DNA from 3 places in the Pectobacterium colocasium genome. Region 3 is predicted to be linked to each of the others. Evidence: predicted binding sites of a transcription regulator. Region 3 holds the regulator's gene; each other region holds the start of a gene.

Region 1 (7,434 bases), 1.6 Mb from region 3:
TCTCGGCGAGCTGCATTGCGTTACGGCGCTGCCCGCACAACCCGCTTTGCCGCCGGGAGCCGACGCTGCCGACCCGCTTCTGGTGAACATGCAGCAGCAGCGCTATCAGCAGATGGTGCGTTCCACGCTGGTGTTATCCCTGACCACTCTGATTGCGCAAATCAGCCTGAAAAAGGCGTTTTAACGCGATTCTACCGTATCACGCCACTGCGTCAGCCAAGAGTATAGTGTATGCTGTGCTCCGCATTATTCTCCCGTTATACAGGTTATCTTTTATGAAAGAGCAGGAAAAAGCAGAGATTAAACGCCTTAGCGACCAATTGGATAAGCTGACGCGTAAGCAAGCCACGCTGCTGGCACAAGGTGATGCTGAAGCTATCGCCCTCAATATGGACGCGCGTGAGAAGCTGACGGCCGAAATTGAGCGCCTGCGTAACGTGAGAGAACAGAAACTCAGTAAAGAAGCGCAGAAGCTGGCGAAGCTGCCTTTCAGCCGTGCGATTACGAAAAAAGAGCAGGCTGATATGGGGACGTTGAAGAAAAGCGTGCGCGGTTTGGTGGTGGTACACCCGATGACCGCGCTGGGGCGCGAGATGGGCTTAACAGAGATGACGGGCTACGCGCCGAAACCGTTCTGAGGCGTGTTTCTCTGCGCAGACCGCTGGCGCTGGATACGTTAGCGTCATGGATGTATTGATGAAGCCCCTGTTTAACAGGGGCTTTGTCGTTTCTGGTTCGTGGCTGCTTTGGTATTAGCGCGGCGCGTGCAGGCGATGCGTTGGGTTGGTAAACGCGATGCCAGCCGGCGTGTCATCGTGCTGCGTGTTTGCCAGACGGAAGACGGAAACCGCTTGCTTCAGCAGTCGCGCTTGCTCTTCCAGCGAGTCGGCGGCGGCAGAGGATTGTTCAACCAGCGCGGCGTTCTGCTGCGTGGTGCTGTCCATCTCAACAATCGCCTGGCTGACCTGGCTAATCCCGCGGCTTTGCTCATCTGATGCGGTGGCAATTTCACCCATGATGTCATGCACCTGCGTGATCGAGGTGACGATATCATTCATCGTTTTGCCTGCACTGCCGACCAGCGTCGCACCGTGTGATACCTGATTAACCGATTCAGAGATCAGGCCTTCGATTTCCTTCGCGGCCTGAGAACTGCGCTGCGCCAGATTGCGGACTTCGCTGGCGACCACGGCAAAGCCACGGCCTTGTTCACCGGCGCGCGCGGCTTCCACCGCGGCGTTCAATGCCAGAATGTTGGTCTGGAAGGCGATGCTGTTAATGACGGACGTGATTTCCGCGATACGTTTAGAGCTGTTTTCAATCGCGGTCATGGTTTGCACCACGTTATTCACCTGCTCGCCACCCTGTTTGGCCGTTTGGGAAGCGCTGATTGCCAGTTTGTTGGCGTGGTGCGCGTTATCCGCGTTTTGCTTAACTGTCGCGGTGAGCTGTTCCATGCTGGCGGCGGTTTGCTCAACGGCGGCGGCCTGTTGCTCGGTACGTGATGACAGATCCGTATTGCCCGCGACTATCTCGCTGGAGGCGTTAGAAATCTGGCTGACGCCGACGCGAATGTTATCGATCATATTGTGCAGGTTGTCATTCATTTTCGACATTGCACTCATCAACTGACCCAGCTCATCCTTACGGGTTGTGTTAATGGACATGGTGAGATCGCCTGTCGCGATTTTTTCAGCCATGTTCAAGGTGTTGCCCAGCGGTGTGGTGATCTGGCGTGAAATGAACCATGAAATCAGCAGGCCAAGCAGCAGCGTAATCAATGCCGCAATGCTCATTTGCAGCGTGGCGCTATGAATATCTGCCTGCGAAGCAGCCAGTTGATCGCTAAGCAGGGATTTAACCACGCTGTTCAACTGGTCGGCGACAGCCTGCATTTGTGCTGCTTGTGCCATCTCTTCCTGATAGGCTGGCATGTAGGCCAGAACCTGCTCTTCATAGTTGTTCATGATTGTCAGAACGGGTGTCAGCGTTTCACGTTGTTCGGCAGACAGGCTCTGATACAGGAAGGTCAGTGACGTTTGTGCCGCATTAATGGCATCCGTCAGCTTTTCTTCGGATTCTTTATTGGGAGAAAGTAATAAACCACGGACGTGGTAGCGGACGGCAATCAGTTTTTGGTTCAGGTCAGAAAGTAATAATTGAAGCGTTGTGCTGTTGTTGTCTGTCTTTAATTGCTCGTTGAGCTGTTGTAGCGGTTTTTCCGTTGTTGAAATATTCCAGCTTTTTCTAACGGCATCCTTTTTGCTTACGGCATTAATATAATTATTTTGTTTTTCCTGATAGCTGGTAATTAATGTGGGGATGTTGGCTATTTTCTTGGCGTCATTTTCCGGCCAGTTAAATTCTTTTGCCTTTTCAGCGAGTTTACTGACATTGGCAATGTGTTCAACGTTCCTTTTTATATCATCAGGATTATAAGTGGTGCCGTATAGTGCACGGTAATATTTAGCTTGGTTAATTTCATCATTAATATTGTTGCTTAAATTAACTTTATCGATACTGTCTTTCAGCGAGCTAATATGCATAATGCCCGCGCCGGCAATTACCATGGTCATCAGCAGAATCAGGAAAAAGCCTAATCCTAATTTTTTACCGACTTTTAGATTGTCAAAATTCATAGCCATCACATCCCACCACTATATCGTATTGAGTCAAATTTACTATCCTGATGCACACTTGATTAGCGGTGCTAGCATCTCGGATTACCGCTTGCCAAGTTTATACCCGTCATACTTCAAGCCGCATGTGCGTTGGCTGCATTCAAATACTCGGCCCGTCGTGGGCTTCGCCCTAAAGGGCTAACGCTTCGCGTTGTTCAAAACGTTAACGTTTTGTCCTGCAACTCGAATTATTTAGGATATATAGCTACAAAACTACATGACAAAAACCCGCAGTAGATATCGGCATGTTACTCTGAAACTTTACGAGCCAGCCAGCGGCGGCCTGTCGGAGAGAAACGTAAAGATGAACCGGATACCAGCGTACAGGTGGCTTGAAATATAGCGGGGACAATAAAAAACTGGAATAACAGACTGTTATTCCAGTTTATATTCAAACGCAGAAGAAACCTGATGATATCAGGCACTCAGCGGTTTTATTTTTTCGCGCCAGCAAAACGTGCGGCTGCTTCGTCCCAGTTCACCACGTTCCAGAAGGCTTTAGCGTAATCTGGGCGACGGTTCTGGAATTTCAGGTAGTAAGCGTGTTCCCAGACGTCCAGGCCGATGATTGGGTAGCCAGAAGCGCCAGAAACGGCTTCGCCCATCAGTGGGCTGTCTTGGTTTGCAGTAGATACGACAGCCAGTTTGCCGTCGTCTTTCAGAACCAGCCAGGCCCAGCCAGAACCAAAGCGGGTTGCTGCTGCTTGCTCAAATTTCTCTTTAAACGCATCAACGCTGCCGAAATCGCGTTCGATGGCGGCTTTCAGGTCGCCAGTCAGCGTCGTGCCAACTTTCAGGCCTTTCCAGAACAGGCTGTGGTTAGCGTGGCCGCCAGCGTTGTTACGCAGTGCTGCTTTTTTCTCCGCAGGCACTTTATCCAGTTGGGCGATCAGCTCTTCAGCAGACAATTTAGCCAGCTCAGGCAGAGATTCCAGCGCGGCGTTAGCATTATTGACGTAAGCCTGATGGTGTTTGGAATGGTGAATTTCCATCGTTTCTTTGTCGAAATGCGGTTCCAGTGCGTCATAAGCATATGGCAGCGATGGCAGTGAATAACTCATGTTTAGCATCTCCATGGTAAAAAAAATGTTACGGCACTGTACTGTTAGTGCCGCGTAAGCAATACGTTCATTATAGTTAATTAAATGATATTGAAAATGATTATTCTCGCTCTGATATCATGAGCCATATTGCTTTACCTCATGATAACAAACGGTTATGTCATTATCGCACTATGTAGAAACAAATTAATCTATACCCGTCATACTTCAGGCTGCGCTGGCGCTGGTGGTGTTGTTTACTCGCTCAGACGCTGTGGATGCGTGTAGATAGTCGCATGTCCCGGTCGACAAAAACCGACCAGCGTCAGGTTGCAGCGCTGGGCGACCTCAACCGCCAGTGACGTTGCCGCCGAGACAGCAAACAGGATTTCCACGCCGCACATGGCGGACTTCTGAACCATTTCATAGCTGGCGCGGCTGGAGACCAGCGCGGCACCTTGCTGCCAGTCTTGTTTTGCTCGAGCGCCCAGCAGTTTATCCAGCGCGACATGGCGACCGACGTCTTCACTCCCCCCGGACAGCGTGCCGTCTGGTGCGACCCAACTTGCGGCATGGGTGCAACCCGTTACCTGACCGATCTTCTGCACATCGCGCAGCCGTACCAGTGCGCTTTCAAGTTTGCTGAGGGAAAAGGTCTGCGTAAAGGGCAGGGGGGACACCGGCTTGCCGATCTCCGCGAGTTGCTCCACGCCACATACGCCACAGCCTGTTCGGCCATCCATCGCCCGGCGTCGTTCTTTTAGCCCGGCAAAACGTCGGCTAGAAAGCTCAATCTGCACTTCGATGCCGTTACAGGCGGGCAGAACATCAATCCCGTAGATATCCGCTGGTGATTGAATAATGCCTTCAGATAAGGAAAATCCGAGGGCGAACTGTTCCAATTCTTTCGGCGAAGCCATCATGACGACATGTGATATGCCGTTGTAGACCAGCGCAACGGGCACTTCTTCCGCCAGCCAGTCAGACTGTGGTTGATGCAGCGAATCGGGATGATAGACCGAATGTTGCGTTGCGCCTTCAAGGGCGGCATCCGCGCGTAAATGAACCCCTTCCACCTGAAATACCTGCATGTTAGTAACCCTGGAAATTAAAAGTATTATTTCACCGCGTCTGAAGGGATGCGAATTTTTCTCGCAAGAAACTGTGCGTCAACTCGAAGAGTTGCCTTCTTCTCTGGCCGAATCCTGTCGCTAATTCCATACCCCGTATAGGCTTAATTTAACTGCTTACTGATTGCCTCTTTTTTCACTGCGGCATGGCCGCTTACCCAGAACTGAAAAGGAGACTGAAATGGCGCATGATAATTTTGAAGGCCGACGCGCATCTGACGAAGTCGGTTCTCTCAACCTGAAAAAACGCTATGACAATTTTATCGGCGGAGCCTGGGTTCCCCCTGATGCGGGTCAGTATTTTGTCAATTTGACGCCAGTAACGGGCCAGCCGATGTGTGAAGTGGCCAGTTCATCAACGCGAGATATTGACCACGCGCTGGATGCCGCCCACAAGGCAAAAGCGGAATGGGGCGGCATGTCGGTACAGGAGCGGGCGCTGGTGCTTAACCGCATTGCCGACCGAATGGAACAAAATCTTGAGCTGCTCGCGCAGGTGGAAACCTGGGATAACGGTAAACCGATACGCGAAACCAGCGGGGCGGACGTGCCGCTGGCGATTGACCATTTTCGCTATTTTGCGGCCTGTATCCGTGCGCAGGAAGGGGCGATCAGTGAAATTGACGGTGATACGGTGGCCTACCATTTTCATGAACCTCTCGGCGTTGTCGGACAAATCATTCCCTGGAATTTCCCGCTGCTGATGGCCTGTTGGAAAATGGCGCCAGCGCTGGCCGCTGGTAACTGTATTGTGTTGAAACCCGCCAAGCTGACGCCGATGTCGGTGCTGATTTTGATGGAGTTGATTCAGGATCTGCTGCCTGCGGGGGTCATTAATGTCGTCAACGGGTCGGGAAGTGAAATTGGCGAATACCTGGCGACGTCGAAACGCGTTGCGAAAGTCGCCTTCACCGGCTCGACCGAGGTGGGTCAGCAGATCATGAGCTATGCGGCGCAGAATGTGACGCCAGTCACGCTGGAACTGGGCGGCAAATCGCCGAACATTTTCTTTGCCGATGTGATGGATAAAGAAGACAGCTTTTTTGACAAAGTGCTCGAAGGCTTCACCTTGTTTGCTTTCAATCAGGGAGAGGTTTGCACCTGTCCGAGTCGTGCGCTGGTACAGGAATCTATCTACGATCGTTTTATGGAACGGGCAATCAAGCGCGTTGAGGCTATCCGCATCGGCAATCCGCTGGACAGCAAAACCATGATGGGCGCACAGGTGTCCGCAGGCCAGCTTGATACCATCCTTAACTATATTGATATCGGTAAGAAAGAGGGAGCACGGGTGCTCACGGGCGGCCAGCGTAAGGTGATGCCGGGCGGACTGGCGGAAGGCTACTATCTGGAGCCGACGATATTGTTCGGTAAAAACAGTATGCGCGTCTTTCAGGAAGAAATTTTCGGGCCGGTGCTGGCGGTCACGACATTCAAAACCATGGATGACGCATTGGAGATCGCCAACGATACGGAATACGGGCTGGGGGCTGGCGTGTGGAGCCGTAACGGTAACATCGCTTACCGGATGGGGCGCGGTATTCAGGCCGGACGCGTTTGGACCAACTGCTATCACGCCTATCCGGCGCATGCGGCGTTCGGCGGTTACAAGCAGTCCGGTATCGGGCGTGAAAACCATAAAATGATGCTGGAACACTACCAGCAAACCAAGTGCCTGTTGGTGAGTTACTCTGATAAGCCGATGGGACTGTTCTGATTCACTCACGCCATGCCGTGCCTGCCTTTTCTGGCGAGTATGCATGGCGTAACCCAATGTTTTCCCGTATTAATCTGTCTTTATCACTCAGATTTTCCCGATTGTTGAGTACAGACTTTTGATTGTGGGTTGTTGATCGTTGATTGTGCCAGCGCTCAACAACAGCTACGCTGTTTTGAATAGCGCTTTGCTTTCAAGAGGTTGTGCATGACGGATAAGATCGGCTGGATTGATAACCTGCGGGCGCTGGCCTGCATGATGGTCGTTCTGATTCATAGCACAACCTACTATATTACCGCAGGCGGCACGCCGGGCGATGGACACTGGGATGTGGCGAATATCCTGAACTCTGCTTCGCGCGTCTGTGTCCCGCTGTTTTTCATGATCTCGGGTTATTTATTCTTTGGTGAGCGTAGCGCGGGGAAGAAACATTTCCTGCGTATCGGTCTATGTCTGCTTTTTTATAGTACGGTCGCGCTGATCTATATTGCGACGCTCACGCCGATTAATGGCCTGAATTCACTGCACCATGCGTTGCAAAAACCGGTCTTTTATCACTTATGGTTTTTCTACGCCATTATCGTGATTTATCTGCTTTCCCCACTGATTACCATCAAGCCGGTATCGGGAAAATATTTAGCCGTCTTGATTATCCTGCTGGCTGTGGTCGCCAATCCCAATACGGGGCGGGTGGAATTTGCAGGGTTTAAATTACTGCCCGTGAATCTCTATATTTACGGCGATACGTTTTACTACGTGCTGTATGCCGCGCTGGGGCGTGCATTGGGGATGTTGGAAGTGCCAAAGAAAATCGCGCTAGCCGCTATCCCGTTCTTTATCGCGTGTGTCGCGCTAGTCGCGATGGG
Region 2 (7,434 bases), 1.1 Mb from region 3:
TAGCCAGCGAATAGATCACGGAGTTGTGGCTCGGCGGTGTCAAAATCGCCTGCACGGATCCGCTGGCGGTGACGGCGGCGGAGAAGTCGCGCGGGTAACCCTTTTTCTCCATTTCTGGGATCATCACCGAACCGATTGAAGCCGTATCTGCGACAGAAGAACCAGATATTGCGCCGAAGAACGTTGAAGCGACGATGTTAACCAGCGACAAGCCGCCGCGAATAAAGCCGACAAAGATGTAAGCGAAGCTGACCAGCCGACGGGCGATGCCGCCTTCGGCCATGATTGCCCCGGCCAGAATAAAGAAAGGAATCGCCAGCAGCGAAAATTTGTTCACGCCGTTGGTAATCTGGATCATGACTGCTTCAAGCGGCAGATCGATCCAGAATGCGCCAACAATGGCGCTCAACCCTACTGCGTAGGCAACGGGAACACCGACCGCCAGCAGCACGGCCAATGTAGCAACAAGAATAAATGCATCCATGGTATTGGCTCCGAATTAAGAACTGCCAAGCATTACCACAGGGCGTTTATCCTGCGGGCCGAAAAACATCTTTTCGATGATGAACAGCACGGTGATTAACGAACCGATAGGCAACGGTAAATAACTTTCACCTGCGGTTAATAAGGGAAACTCCGCCACGGGCTGCTCCCATAATTCCAGGCAAAGTAATGTGCTGTAATAAAGAATAAACAGACTAATTAAGAGCATCAGAAGGTTCGACAGATGAACGCAAATCTTCTTACCGGATTCTGGCAATCTGTCGGTCAACATACTGACGGCAATATGTGAGTTGGAACGGTAACTGACGGCGGCACCGACAAAAGTAAACGTCACCATACAAATGATTGAAATGGGTTCTGGCCAGGATAATGCGGCATTTAATACATAGCGTGCGAATATTCCGACTGGAATCACGAGCGTCATAATTAATAACGCCAGACCAGAAACCCACATGGCAATACGATAGAGTACATCCATACTGGAAAGATAAGACTGTGCCATTGTGCCACCTATATTCGCTAAGCAATAAGCGAAGGGGAATTGTTGATATCAGGGGCGAATAAATAGAGCGCTATCTATGACGTTGCCGATAAATCCGTGGTGTGGTGATAATGGAAATCTATCCACTATCACCGTTTTCATTGCGTTAATCCGTTCGTCAAGAGTCTGCTATTTATCCGCTCAGGTGAGAGATTGATTATTGGACGTCGGCGACGGCTTTAATCAGATCCTGATATTTGGCACCAAACTGATCGCGTACGGGCTGAGTGGCTTTGAAATAATACTCGGTATCAATGTCATGGAATTGAACGCCACCCGCTTTCATTTTATCCAGAGATTGCTGAGTATACTCACTCCACAGCACGCGCTGTTCTTGCTGTGCTTCTTTCGCGAGCTTCAGGATAAGATCCTGATCTTCTTTAGAAAGTTTGTCCCATTTGGTTTTGGAATACAGAAACAGTTCAGGAATAATGAAGTGGCGACTCCAGGTGTAGTTTTTCACGACAGGCAGGTAGTTATGTGCGACAAACGTCGGCGGGTTATTTTCAGTGCCGTCAATCACACCAGTTTGCATGCCGCTGAAGACTTCACTGACGCCCATCGCGATTGAGTTGGCACCCATCGCTTTTAGCGTTGCCAGCGCGACCGGGCTACCCTGGACGCGAATTTTCATGCCCTTAAGGTCTTCTGGTTTTACCACTGGTTGTTTGGTGATTAAGTTACGCGTTCCTGCGTCCATCCAGCCCAGAAAAACCAGTTTGGATCTGCTGTTGTTAGTAATTTTGTCTCCAATTTCCTGACCGATTTTTCCATCCAGCACTTTGTGCATATGATCTTCATCACGGAAGATATAGGGCAGCGTGAAGACTTCTATTTCTGGTAAAATAGCGGCAACGGGCGTCATTGATACACGAATAATATCAATCGCACCAAGCTGTGCCTGCTCAATCATTTGTTTTTCATCACCTAAGACGCCACCGGGAAAGGTTTTAATTTCCAGTCGGCCATTTGTGGCGGATTTTAATTTCTCTCCCATTTTCTGAACGGCAACGACATTAGGGTAACCTTCTGGGTGAACATCAGAGGCTTTAATTTGTTGTGCCTGAATCGCTTGGCTCATCAGGAGTACGGTAGATCCCAGACAAACGCCGATCAATGTTTTTGACAGCTTCATTGAATTATCTCCAGAGGTGGGGTGACATTATCGATAATCAAATGGTGATTTAAAAATATAACTCTATGAAAAATAGTGTAATGAACAGTAGGTTTACTGCTGAGAAAACGGCAGCCGGATTAAGTTATTCTTGTGGCATGCATCGGTATTCTCTGTGATTTAAGCTAACCTATTATACAACTTTGTAGAATGACTCGTGTCACAAAAGAAAAAGCTAATATGAAATACTGTTTTATATGGATTTTATTCCTATTTACCTCACGAACTTATACGTAACATTGTGTTTTTATTTATCTTATTATACTTAATTGTATCCTATTATTTCGTGAAACTTGTCGCCAGCCATCATGAAATGGTGTGATAACTTAATGTCGATCACAAAAAGCCGATCGTAAAAATTCGATTATAAAATCTGGGATATCACGCCGCGTTTAGGGGCGTTTTGCCTGAGATATGCCGGAATACGCCTCTTCTTTCTCGTTTTTATGCTTTTTCTGCCGATATGCCGGCAATACCCCCAAAAACCCTGTTAGAACGCAAGAAAAGTGCATTATCTTGTGTAAATAATAATGAGAACGACTATCAATTCGTTCAGGGTTTGGTATCATTTCAGGCTGCGTTATTGCGGCATTATACCTGCGGGTATGTGCGGATATTGTACAGAACAGATGACTGTACAGAACAGATGATGTACAGAATGAATGGTGGAGGCACAGCGTGAAGACGGCTGTCAGTAATACAACTCAACAGGTGTTATCAACCTGGCAAAAAAAACGTGGCGTGTTCAGCGCATTTTCCCGTAGCGTGCTGGTTATCCTGCTGTGTACAGCGGGACTAAGTGGAAATGCGTTTGCGGCTCCTGCAACGACGCCGTTATCGACAGAGAATGCAGCGCCTGCCACTCAGCCTGCTGCGGCATCTCCTTCAGCCCCTGTGACAACCGATGCTCCGGCGTCAGCCCTCTCGCTGCCAGCGAGTGCGGCACCGGGCACCAATAACCTGATGAAAACCGATTTGTCCGTTTGGGGCATGTACCAGCACGCTGATGCCGTGGTGAAAACGGTGATGATTGGCCTGCTGCTGGCTTCCGTGATTACCTGGGCGATCTTCTTCAGTAAAAGCGTTGAGATGTCTGGTGCGAAACGCCGTCTGCGCCGTGAATATCTGGCGTTGGAGCAGGCAAAAACGCTGGATGATGCGCTGGAAACGGCCGACGCGTTCAAAGCTGGCAGCGTCGCGCAACAACTATTGGTGGATGCGCAGAACGAACTGGAGCTTTCCGCACGCTCGGATGACAACAACGGAATTAAAGAGCGCACCGCGTTTCGTCTGGAGCGCCGCGTGGCGGCTACCGGGCGTCACATGGGGCGTGGTAACGGCTATCTGGCCACGGTCGGTGCGGTGGCGCCGTTTGTCGGGCTGTTTGGTACGGTATGGGGCATCATGAACAGCTTCATCGGTATCGCACAGACGCAAACCACCAACCTGGCGGTAGTGGCTCCGGGGATTGCAGAAGCCCTGCTGGCGACGGCGATTGGTCTGGTTGCCGCGATTCCTGCGGTTGTCATCTATAACGTCTTTGCACGTTCGATTGCCAGCTACAAAGCGATGGTCAGCGATGTCGCTGCACAGGTGCTGCTGCTGCAAAGTCGCGATCTCGATGTGGCTGCCAGCAATGATAACCGGGCGTCTTCAGCTGCGCATAAACTGCGGGTGGGTTAAGTCATGGCGATGCATTTGAAGGAGGACGTGAGTGATGACGGTGAAATGCATGACATTAACGTCACGCCGTTCATTGACGTCATGCTGGTTCTGCTGATTATCTTCATGGTAGCGGCACCGTTGGCAACGGTGGATATTCGTGTCGATCTGCCCGCGTCATCGGCAGCACCGCAACCGCGCCCGGAGAAACCGCTTTATCTGACGGTAAAAGCGGATAAGCAAATGTTCCTGGGGGAAGAGGTGGTTAGTGAGCAATCTCTGGCTCAGGTTCTGGACGCGAAAACCAGCGCTAACAAAGAAACGACCATCTTCTTTCAGGCAGATAAAAGCGTCGATTATGAAACCATCATGAGCGTGATGGATTCACTGCGTAAAGCGGGCTACCTCAAAGTTGGGCTGGTCGGTGCGGAAACCGCGGCTAAATAGCGGCTGAGGGTGTTTTAAGAAGGAATGCGGCGTGAATGTTCAAACCGCGTTCCTTTTTTTATGCTTGTCTTTTGTGTGTATCGCTCGCTGTGTATCGTCTGACAGGAAACGTTGGTGCAGATCTACGCCCGCGAGTCGGGATGACGCCAGTGAATCCGCGTCGGGATATAGCGCCGATCTTCTTCAAGCGGCTGTTGTGCAATCAGGCTGGTTACCATCTCAAAGCTGCTGCGCGCCAGATTTTCACAATCCTGCGCCACGGTATCGATCTTCAGCGGTAAACAATCAAACAGATAGTGATCGTCAAAGCAGCACAGCCGGATGCCGCTTTCCATCAGGTTATGCTGGTTCATATAACGCAGTACGCCTTCCATCAGGCCACAGGCGGCAACAAACAGCGCTTTTGGCGGACGACCCAGCGTGGCACACAGCTGGGCAAACATTTCATAACCCGCGCTGGGGTGATAGCTGCCGTGAATAATCCACCCCGGCTTGCAGTCGATACCTGCACGCGTTAGTCCAAGTTGAAAGCCTTCCAGACGGTGGCGAGTCGGGGAAATTCGCGGCTGGCCGCCAAGGAAATAGAACTCATCATGATGCTGGCGGGCGATGCGTTCGACCATTTCCGCCGTGGATTCTACCGCTTCGGAGATCACCATCGGCAGCGTGGAATCACCAATCACCCGGTCAAATTGTATAACGGGCAACTGCTGATTAATTTTTTGATACTCGGTATCGCTCAACAGGCTGGAGGCGACAATCAGACCATCGATCTGACGCTGCACCAGACTGTTGACCGCCATCATCTCCTGACTGGCGTTTTCGTCGGTGCAGGCAATCAGCAACTGTAACCCTGCTTCACGGCACAGCATTTCCAGCTCGCGGGAAATGACGGCAAAGCCGTAGTTGGTCATTTCCGGTACCACCAGCCCCAGCGTGTTGCTGCGTGAGGAACGCAGCGAACGGGCGTGAATGCTGGGTTGATAACGCTGCTCATGCGCGACGGCTAAGATACGATCGCGGGTTTCATCAGAAACGCGAAACTCTTTGCTGCGTCCGTTAAGTACCAGACTGGCGGTGGATTTTGATACACCGGCCAGCGCGGCGATGTCACTGATTGTTATGCGTTTAGTCGGTTTCACCGCGAGGTCTGCTATCAGAAAAAAGGAAAGTTATTCTATCACGCATGGCGCTAACAGCCAGTGTTGTAGCGTTAATCGACCAGAGCCGCTGAACGTCATGGTCGCGTCACTTTCCGGGAAATAGCGTGCAGACATCACGGCCTCACCGTCGTTGATGAAAATTTCAACGCTGGAGCGATCGCACAGTATCTGCAATTGGCTCAGCTCACCGCGCCAGTAGCGATGTTCGGGTTCGCCAGTGCGGCGGTTGTGTCGGCTCAGCGTGACGCGTTCTCCATCCCAACAGAGAACCAGTTGTGAGGCGAGGCTGAGCTGGAATTCGCCCTGAACGGTGATGAGAATTTCCGCGCTGCTGACATGCAGCGGAGACGCGTAGTCTGCGGCACCATGCCAGGAGTAATGCTGCCTGCGCAGCTGTTGCAGTTCACGTGCAGGGTGTTGATAAACGCGATCGCCACGCAGTGTGAGTTCGCGCGGGCAGGTCATGGTGTGGATCCAGCCGTACTCGATCGTCGGCTCAAAGAATTCATTATCGTCGGGAATCGACATCCAGCCGAACAGCAGGCGTCGCCCGTCTTCGCTCAGCGTGGTTTGCGGGGCGTAAAACTCGAAGCCAAGATCCAGTTCATGGAAACCCTGATGGGGATAAGCACCGTTGTCGTAGTTAAGCGAGCCGATGAAATAGCCCGCCTGGAAGGTATTCAGGTAGCGCTCTTCTTCGGCGGGAACCCCCTGTGGGCAGCAGATCAGCACGTCCTTTCCATCCAGTGGGAACAGATCCGGGCACTCCCACATGTAGCCAAAATCCCCGACCCCGCCCAAACGAGAACCGGCGATCTCACCGATCTTTTCCCACGCCAGCAGATCGTCAGAACGGTAGAGCAGCACTTTCCCTTGCAGGTCGAGATCTTGTGCGCCGAGCACCATGTACCAGCGGTCATCATGACGCCACACTTTCGGATCGCGAACGTGCCCGGTGTAGCCGTCAGGGAGCGTCAGAACCGCGCCCAGTTTGTCATATTCACCGTTAGGATTTTCGCGGGCAAGGCATTGGAACGCGGTACGTGAGCCATCGTCGTATTTCACGTTACCCGTATACATCAGCATGATCGCGTCCTGATCGACCACGGCAGAGCCAGAATAGCAGCCGTGGCTTTCATAGCTTTCACTGGGCACCAGTGCGACGGGTTCATGCGTCCAGTTCACCAGATCGGCGGAGCTCCAGTGCCCCCAGAATTTTGCTCCGTGGGCACAGGATAAAGGATTCCACTGATAAAACAGATGGTAACGCCCGTTGTGATGAATAAATCCGTTCGGATCGTTGAGCAGACCCACGCACGGGGACAGATGCCATTCCGGGCGATACGGGTCTTCCTGTTTCCGTGAGTGGCCTGACATCAGGGCGTGCGCCATGCGCTTTAGTAAGTGGACTTCCTTCATTATTCGCTATCCGTTTTATATTTCAGCAGTAAGGAAATGACAAAGGCCGCGCCGAACGCAATCAACATCCCAATCAGGTAGTTAAGCATCGACCCGCTTTGCACAATGGCCAGCCCCGGAAAACCGGTCAGCCCGACTGCCGTCATATTGACGTGATTGAAGACAACCCACGCGCCACCAAGGGCACCGCCTGCCAGTGCGGCCAGGAACGGCTTAATAAAGCGCAGGTTGATACCAAATATCGCGGCTTCTGTGATACCCAGCAGACAAGACAGTCCTGCGGGAACGGCAATCGCTCGGGTTTTCGCATCACGCGTTTTGAAGTATACCGCCAGACATGCGCCACCCTGCGCCACGTTCGCCATCGCCCAAATCGGCAGCAGGAAGTTGACGCCGATATTCGGGTTACCAAGCAGTCCGGCTTCAATGGCATGGAAGCTGTGATGAACGCCAGTGATCACGATAACGGAGTAGAGGCCGCCGAACAGTAAACCGGCTAACCAGCCAGCGTGAGCAATCAACGT
Region 3 (7,434 bases):
CCATGTCTCTCTGAATGAACTTCACCATGAAATTGAATCATCGTTGGCAAAATGCGCACCAACCCACAGATAAACTCCCTGTCGTCCTGATTCATGGCCTGTTTGGCACGCTGGATAACCTTGGCGTATTAGGCAGAGATTTGCAAAACACGCACGATATTCTGCAAATCGATTTACGCAATCACGGTTTGTCGCCACGCTCACCGCAAATGAATTATCCTGCGATGGCGCAAGATGTGCTGACACTGCTGAATGACCTGAGCATCGAACGTGCTATCGTTATTGGCCATTCAATGGGCGGGAAAGTCGCGATGGCACTCAGTGCGCTCATTCCCGAACGGTTGGACAAACTGGTCGCGATTGATATCGCACCGGTGGATTACCAGGTACGCCGTCACGACAGTATTTTCGCTGCACTACGCGCCGTCACGGAAGCCGGACTGACCTCACGCGCAGAAGCCGCCGCCTTAATGCGTCAGCACATAGAGGAAGAAGGTGTCATTCAATTTTTGCTGAAATCCTTCCAACAGGGTGAGTGGCGTTTTAACGTGCCGGTGTTGTGGGATGAATACGAAAACATCGTTGGCTGGCAGGATGTTCCCGTCTGGCAAGGTCCTATCCTGTTCATTCGCGGCGGCGATTCGCCTTATCTGGACGATCGCTACCGAGATTCGCTGCTGCGTCAGTTCCCAGCGGCACGCGCGCATGTCATCAGCGGAGCGGGTCACTGGGTTCACTCAGAAAAACCCGATGCGGTTTTACGCGCTATCCACCGTTTTCTGGACACGAATTAACCAGACAACACTGCCACTGGCGGATTCATGATAACGGCGTCAGTTAACCGTTGTCGCCGCCAGTGCGGCTAGGGTATGATTGTGCCCGCAGTAGAGGGACGGCTGATTCAGCCACAAGCATTGTAACCACTTCATCAAAATGCACGCATAACTTCCCGACATGTTTCACTGATAGCAAACCGCATTCTGGCAACCTCTGTTGCAGGGTGAGAATCGGTATCGCTTTTATCTGTAGAACAAGACAGGCAGCACCGTGTATTTTGGTCCGAATACCTTGCAGTATCATTACTTATGGCAAAAGAACAAACGGATCGCACCACCCTGGATCTGTTCGCAGACGAGCGTCGTCCGGGCCGCCCCAAGACCAACCCGCTCTCGCGTGACGAACAACTAAGAATTAACAAGCGTAACCAGCTACGTCGCGATAAAGTTCGTGGCTTGCGCCGTGTTGAATTAAAGATTAACAGCGACGCTGTTGATATCCTGAACAGCCTTGCTGAAGAGCGGAATATTAGCCGCAGTGAATTGATTGAAGAGATGCTGCTGGCGCAGTTAGCAGAACAACAGTCCTGATTGACGTAATACGATATTCACATCTTGTGCGGCGCCATTTCTGACGCCGCTTGAACATTCACCCGAAATTAAACAGCACTCTCTTTTCTGACTCACATACTGTTTTTCTGATGAAAACCCGCGTCAGAATTTTTCCCAGTTGTCGTTGCTGGGTGGCAACGCTTTAGCTGCAGCGGCACGTGGCGCAACCGCGTGCGCTTTCTGCACCGGCTTTGCTGCGACTTGCAGCGCTGACTGCGTGTCAGACAGCTGGAACAGCGACACCGTCTGGTTCAACAACGCCGCCTGCTCTTCCAGCGACAAGGCTGCCGACGAGGCCTGTTCAACCAACGCGGCGTTTTGCTGCGTTACGCTGTCCATTTCCGCCACGGCCTGACCAACCTGTGCAATGCCTTTGCTCTGCTCTTCCGATGCCGACGCAATTTCACCCATAATATCTGTCACGTTGGTCACCGCACGGACGATATCCTGCATGGTGTCACCGGCATCGCTAACCAGATTAGAACCTGTATCGACACAGCGGACAGACTCAGAAATCAGCCCTTCGATCTCTTTCGCGGCCTGCGCACTGCGCTGTGCCAGACTGCGTACTTCTCCCGCTACCACGGCGAATCCACGCCCCTGCTCACCTGCACGCGCAGCTTCTACCGCCGCGTTCAACGCCAGAATGTTGGTCTGGAAGGCGATACCGTTAATCACAGTAGTGATTTCTGCGATTTTTCTCGAACTGCCAGAGATTTCCGCCATGGTTTTCACTACGTTCTCAACGATTTCACCGCCCTTCTTCGCCGTAGTTGAGGCTTGTAACGCCAGTTGGCTAGCGTGGTTGGCGTTTTCAGCGTTCTGTTTCACCGTTGCCGTCAGTTGCTCCATGCTTGCCGCGGTTTCTTCCAACGCGGAAGCCTGCTCTTCGGTACGTGAAGACAGATCGTTGTTGCCCGCAGCAATTTCAGAAGCGCCCTGATAGATGGAATCCGTGCTGTTTCTGATCGTGCTAACCGTGCTGGCCAGACTCCCCTGCATTTCACGCAGCAGTGGGAACAGGCGACCGACGCAGTTATTGCCGAAGTCCAGAATTGGCTTGCCCAGATGACCGGAAGCAATCACGCTAAAGTGATAGCGCAGGTCATTTAATGGACGAACCAGACACACCACGAGGTAACGGTCTGTCAGGAACAGCATGATCAGACCGATCACCAATCCGCTCAGCAAAATGTTCTGTCCAATCGTAGTGATTTGTTCAAAACGCACGCCAGCCGCAGCGAATTTCTCTGCGCTGGCGTTACTGAATGCGGATAAGGATGCGCCGAATTGGCGGCTCAATGGCGGCACAACATTCTTGGCCTGATTTTGATAATCATCCAACGCATTGGCAACGGCCTTTTGGTAAAGCGGCTCAACACCCTGAGTAACCAGATTGTTCCAGTCACGACTAACAGCCTGTACCAGCGCGGCATCCAGACCTGCATGATCGATAGCGTTAAACGCCACCAAATCAGACTTCAGTTTATCCAGCGCGACGAGGGCGGAAGCCTGTTCTTTATCTGCGGTAGCATTATCGCCGCTGCGGCGAGCGTCAACGGCACGCGCCAGACGGGTTACCATACGGAAGTATTGATCGTTGCCCTGGTTGATAAAGTTCATGTTCTGAACCAGCAAGGTGCTGGTTTTCGAGGTCGCTGTCATCTCTTTAAAAGAGAACATGGTATATATCGATACGCCACCCCAAAGGACACAAAAAATGCCCAGAACCCATAGCATAGCGGTTCTGATGGCAATATTTTTTATAAGTCTCATAGCTCACTCCAAATCAGGAAAATGGTTAAAAAGATTTTTATCGCTAATCAACCGATATGAATCAGAAAATTCACACCATGAAACAGGTCACTTCTCCCTAGCGTTCACATTTCACCGAGTTGAAAACTCAAAAACCACGCTAACTCATCGGCTAAACACAGAGAATATTTAGCGTTCTTGCTATATTTATTAATATAATTTTTCATATTGAGAATACATTTATCTATTTTTATCGATATAAGTATTTTAATCAGATAGTTATCATAAAAATCGCTATCGCTTGCGCCTCATATGCGTTGGCATCGCCATGCGGTTAGTCGGCAAAAAACCACGCCGGTTTTTTATTTAATCATTTAAAATCAAAAAGATAAAACATTTTCCTTTCGTCTTTTCATCAAGCCATCCGTAAATGGTTATAATTCTTATCTCCATTCATTAGGAATATTCCCGAGAAATGTTACGGGCTTTTAATTCAACAAAAACATTATCTTTTGTATGCATTTTAATTCTCATGAATAGTAACGTACCGTGAGGTGACTTTTATTTCTCACAAAAAGAAGTCTGCTTTTAATTACAATTGGAATTAGTCGTAAAAATAAAAAACACATTCATAAAAAATGAAACAACGTTACAGATAAATATCCGCGAAGAGATTAAGGAAATGTGCATTTAATCCCAGACGATAACATAATCCCTATTCATTATGGGGAATTTAGCACCCACAGAGATGCGTTTCGTTTCTTTTACTGCCCTCCACATTGCATACGCCTTTGATTTACGCCTCCTTACCGATACGAGTTTCTCCTGATGTGAGTGTCTGTTATTATTAACAGATAAGTGGGTGAAACATTACACCATACCATTAGGAATCAAGAGGTTATTCAATTCATGGCACTCATCGGAATATTCTTTGGCAGTGATACTGGTAACACTGAAAACATCGCCAAAACGATCCAACAGCAGTTAGGCACCAACGTTGCTGATGTTCATGACATCGCCAAAAGCAGCAAAGAAGACCTCGACGGTTTTGATATCCTGCTGCTGGGTATTCCCACCTGGTATTACGGTGAAGCTCAATGTGATTGGGATGACTTCTTCCCTTCGCTGGAAGAAATTGATTTCACAGGAAAACTGGTTGCCCTGTTTGGCTGCGGCGATCAGGAAGACTATGCGGAATACTTCTGCGATGCCATGGGCACCATTCGTGACATTATTGAGCCTCGCGGCGCGACGATTGTCGGCCACTGGTCAACAGAGGGCTATTACTTTGAAGCCTCTAAAGGGCTCGCCGACGACAATCACTTCATCGGTCTGGCTATTGATGAAGACCGTCAACCTGAATTGACCAGCGAACGCGTCACCGCGTGGGTCAAACAGATCAGTGATGAACTGAGCCTGAAAGAACTGGTTGGCTAAGCCACGTTGGCTCTGATAGTCCCTATCAGAGCCAAAACAACATTGATAGGCAAAACCTTTCATAATAATTGATACATTTTTTTAACTTCTATCCGTAAACCTGTACAATAATCCCATCGGTTTTATACGTGCTTCACCATTTCCTCATTCACCAACAACGGATTGCGTTGGATACCAGTAGTGTGAATGGGGACAATATTGTTAACATTCCCTTGTTTTCATTTTGTATGTGCGGTTCTATAATTGGGACGCTATTACATTTTTTGCGCCGACCGATGTCATAGGCTAGGCAGCCTCCATTGATAAGTAAGCAACAGGACTAAACCCGCATGACTGACAACAATATCGCATTAAAGAAGGCCGGCCTGAAAGTCACTCTTCCAAGATTGAAAATTCTGGAAGTGTTACAGGATCCTGTCTGTCACCACGTCAGTGCGGAAGATTTATATAAGAGATTGATTGATATGGGCGAAGAGATTGGTCTTGCTACCGTCTATCGCGTACTCAACCAGTTTGATGATGCGGGCATCGTCACTCGTCATAACTTCGAAGGGGGTAAATCCGTCTTTGAACTGACACAGCAGCATCATCACGATCACTTAATTTGCCTCGACTGTGGCAAAGTCATTGAATTCCGCGATGAATCTATCGAAGCACGCCAACGCGAGATCGCAGAAAGACACGGCATTAAACTGACCAACCACAGTTTGTATCTCTACGGGCATTGCAGTGAAGGGGATTGCCGCGAGGATGAAACCCTGCACGAATCGACACGATAAATCGACCGCATAAAAAAATAAAACCGCCGAGGCGGTTTTATTTTTGTCTTCTTACCGGTGGCGTTAGCCTACCCAGGTATCACGCAGTCCAACCGTACGGTTAAACACCAGATGTTCCGCACTGGAGTAAACTCGGTCAGCACAGAAATAGCCTTCACGCTCAAACTGATACGCTTTCTCTGCTTCTGCCTGCGCCAGACTCGCTTCCACAAAACCTTGCGTAATTTTCAGTGAGTCTGGATTAATCGTCGACAGGAAGTCTTCCGCCGCACCCGGGTTTGCCACACTGAACAGACGATCGTACAAGCGGAATTCTGCTGGTACCGCGTGTGCCGCAGAAACCCAGTGAATCACGCCTTTCACTTTACGGCCATCAGCCGGATCTTTGCTCAGCGTTTCCGCATCATAGCTACAGTAAATCGTGGTGATAGTACCCTGCTCGTCTTTTTCAATGCGATCGGCTTTGATCACATAGGCATTACGCAGACGAACTTCTTTACCCAACACCAAGCGCTTGTACTGTTTGTTAGCTTCTTCACGGAAATCTGCGCGATCGATATAAACCTCACGGCTAAATGCTACCTGACGTGATCCCATTTCCGGCTTGTTCGGATGGTTTGGCATCGCGACAAATTCTTCGTGCCCAGCTGGCAGATTCTCGATCACCACTTTGACCGGATCCAGCACCGCCATCGCACGCGGGGCGTGTTCATTCAGATCGTCGCGGATACAGGATTCAAGCGCGGCCATCTCCACGTTGTTATCCTGCTTCGTCACGCCGATGCGCACGCAGAATTCACGGATAGAAGACGCACTATAACCACGGCGACGCAGACCAGAGATCGTCGGCATACGTGGATCGTCCCATCCTTCAACGACATTTTCCGCAACCAGCTGATTCAGCTTACGCTTGGACATAATCGCGTATTCGAGATTGAGGCGAGAGAACTCGTACTGACGCGGATGGCAAGGAATCGTGATGTTATCCAACACCCAGTCATACAGGCGACGGTTATCCTGGAATTCCAGCGTACACAGTGAATGCGTGATCCCTTCCAGCGCATCGGAAATGCAGTGGGTGAAGTCATACATCGGGTAGATGCACCACTTGTTGCCCGTCTGGTGGTGGTCGGCAAATTTAATACGATACAGCACTGGATCGCGCATCACGATAAAGGACGATGCCATATCGATTTTTGCACGCAGGCAGGCCGTGCCTTCCGCAAACCCACCGTTGCGCATTTTTTCAAACAGCGTCAGGTTTTCTTGCACGGTACGGTCGCGGTAAGGGCTGTTTTTGCCTGGTGCCGTCAACGTACCACGGTATTCACGGATCTGCTCGGGCGTCAGTTCATCAACGTAAGCCAGCCCTTTACCGATCAGCTCAACCGCATACGCATGCAGTTGATCGAAGTAATCAGAAGAATAGCGAACGTCACCGCTCCATGAAAAACCCAGCCACTCGACGTCACGTTTGATCGACTCAACGTACTCGATATCTTCTTTTACCGGGTTGGTGTCGTCAAAACGCAGGTTGCATTGCCCCTGGTAGTCACGCGCGATACCAAAATTCAGGCAAATAGACTTGGCATGCCCAATATGCAGATAGCCGTTCGGCTCTGGCGGGAAACGCGTCTGAATATGGTCATGCTTACCGGACGCCAGATCTTCATCGATAATCTGACGGATAAAGTTGGTTGGGCGGGCTTCAGCCTCACTCATTCTTCATTCCTCAATGCTAAAACGACGTATAACCGACAATGATCCAACAAGCTACGCTGGGAAACAACCGTTAGTTTCATTTAATTATTCATAACGAAAAAAAAGGGCGAGATTACTATCTCGCCCTATCAATTTCATCAGCATAGCGCCGTTATGTTACGCCTTACTCTGCTCCGCTTTCAGTGCGGTTGCTATCGATTCGGCCTGTGTACCCACAACAATCTGTACACTTTGTTTATTCAGACGAATCACGCCCGCCGCACCAAGACGCTTCGCCTGAGCATCGTCAACCAGAGAAGAATCAGCCACATTCAAACGCAAGCGTGTGATACAGGCATCAATGCCGATCAGGT

Evidence for each region. Region 3 encodes Fur, which represses iron uptake genes when iron is present. Its sites were predicted from a motif close to ATAATAATGAGAACNACTATCAA; they were not measured.
Region 1: the regulator Fur is predicted to act here: its motif matches at 3,827-3,849, upstream of sodA (superoxide dismutase [Mn]).
Region 2: the regulator Fur is predicted to act here: its motif matches at 2,744-2,766, upstream of exbB (tol-pal system-associated acyl-CoA thioesterase).

The regions. Positions count from the first base shown of each region.
Region 1 covers NZ_CP084032.1:4,732,572-4,740,005, reverse strand. Annotated here, with positions in the region: gene LCF41_RS21425 (MltR family transcriptional regulator) at 1-184, shown strand, start outside; gene LCF41_RS21420 (YibL family ribosome-associated protein) at 276-638, shown strand; gene LCF41_RS21415 (methyl-accepting chemotaxis protein) at 753-2,645, opposite strand; gene sodA (superoxide dismutase [Mn]) at 3,116-3,742, opposite strand; gene fdhD (formate dehydrogenase accessory sulfurtransferase FdhD) at 3,979-4,812, opposite strand; gene exaC (acetaldehyde dehydrogenase ExaC) at 5,033-6,568, shown strand; gene LCF41_RS21395 (acyltransferase) at 6,776-7,434, shown strand, end outside.
Region 2 covers NZ_CP084032.1:374,125-381,558, forward strand. Annotated here, with positions in the region: gene LCF41_RS01710 (TRAP transporter large permease) at 1-484, opposite strand, end outside; gene LCF41_RS01715 (TRAP transporter small permease) at 500-1,006, opposite strand; gene LCF41_RS01720 (TRAP transporter substrate-binding protein) at 1,203-2,180, opposite strand; gene exbB (tol-pal system-associated acyl-CoA thioesterase) at 2,898-3,902, shown strand; gene exbD (TonB system transport protein ExbD) at 3,906-4,328, shown strand; gene LCF41_RS01735 (substrate-binding domain-containing protein) at 4,451-5,470, opposite strand; gene LCF41_RS01740 (glycoside hydrolase family 32 protein) at 5,501-6,910, opposite strand; gene LCF41_RS01745 (sucrose-specific PTS transporter subunit IIBC) at 6,910-7,434, opposite strand, start outside.
Region 3 covers NZ_CP084032.1:1,427,268-1,434,701, reverse strand. Annotated here, with positions in the region: gene ybfF (esterase) at 27-794, shown strand; gene ybfE (LexA regulated protein) at 1,086-1,367, shown strand; gene LCF41_RS06340 (methyl-accepting chemotaxis protein) at 1,491-3,164, opposite strand; gene fldA (flavodoxin FldA) at 4,053-4,580, shown strand; gene fur (ferric iron uptake transcriptional regulator) at 4,910-5,359, shown strand; gene glnS (glutamine--tRNA ligase) at 5,423-7,081, opposite strand; gene nagE (N-acetylglucosamine-specific PTS transporter subunit IIBC) at 7,238-7,434, opposite strand, start outside.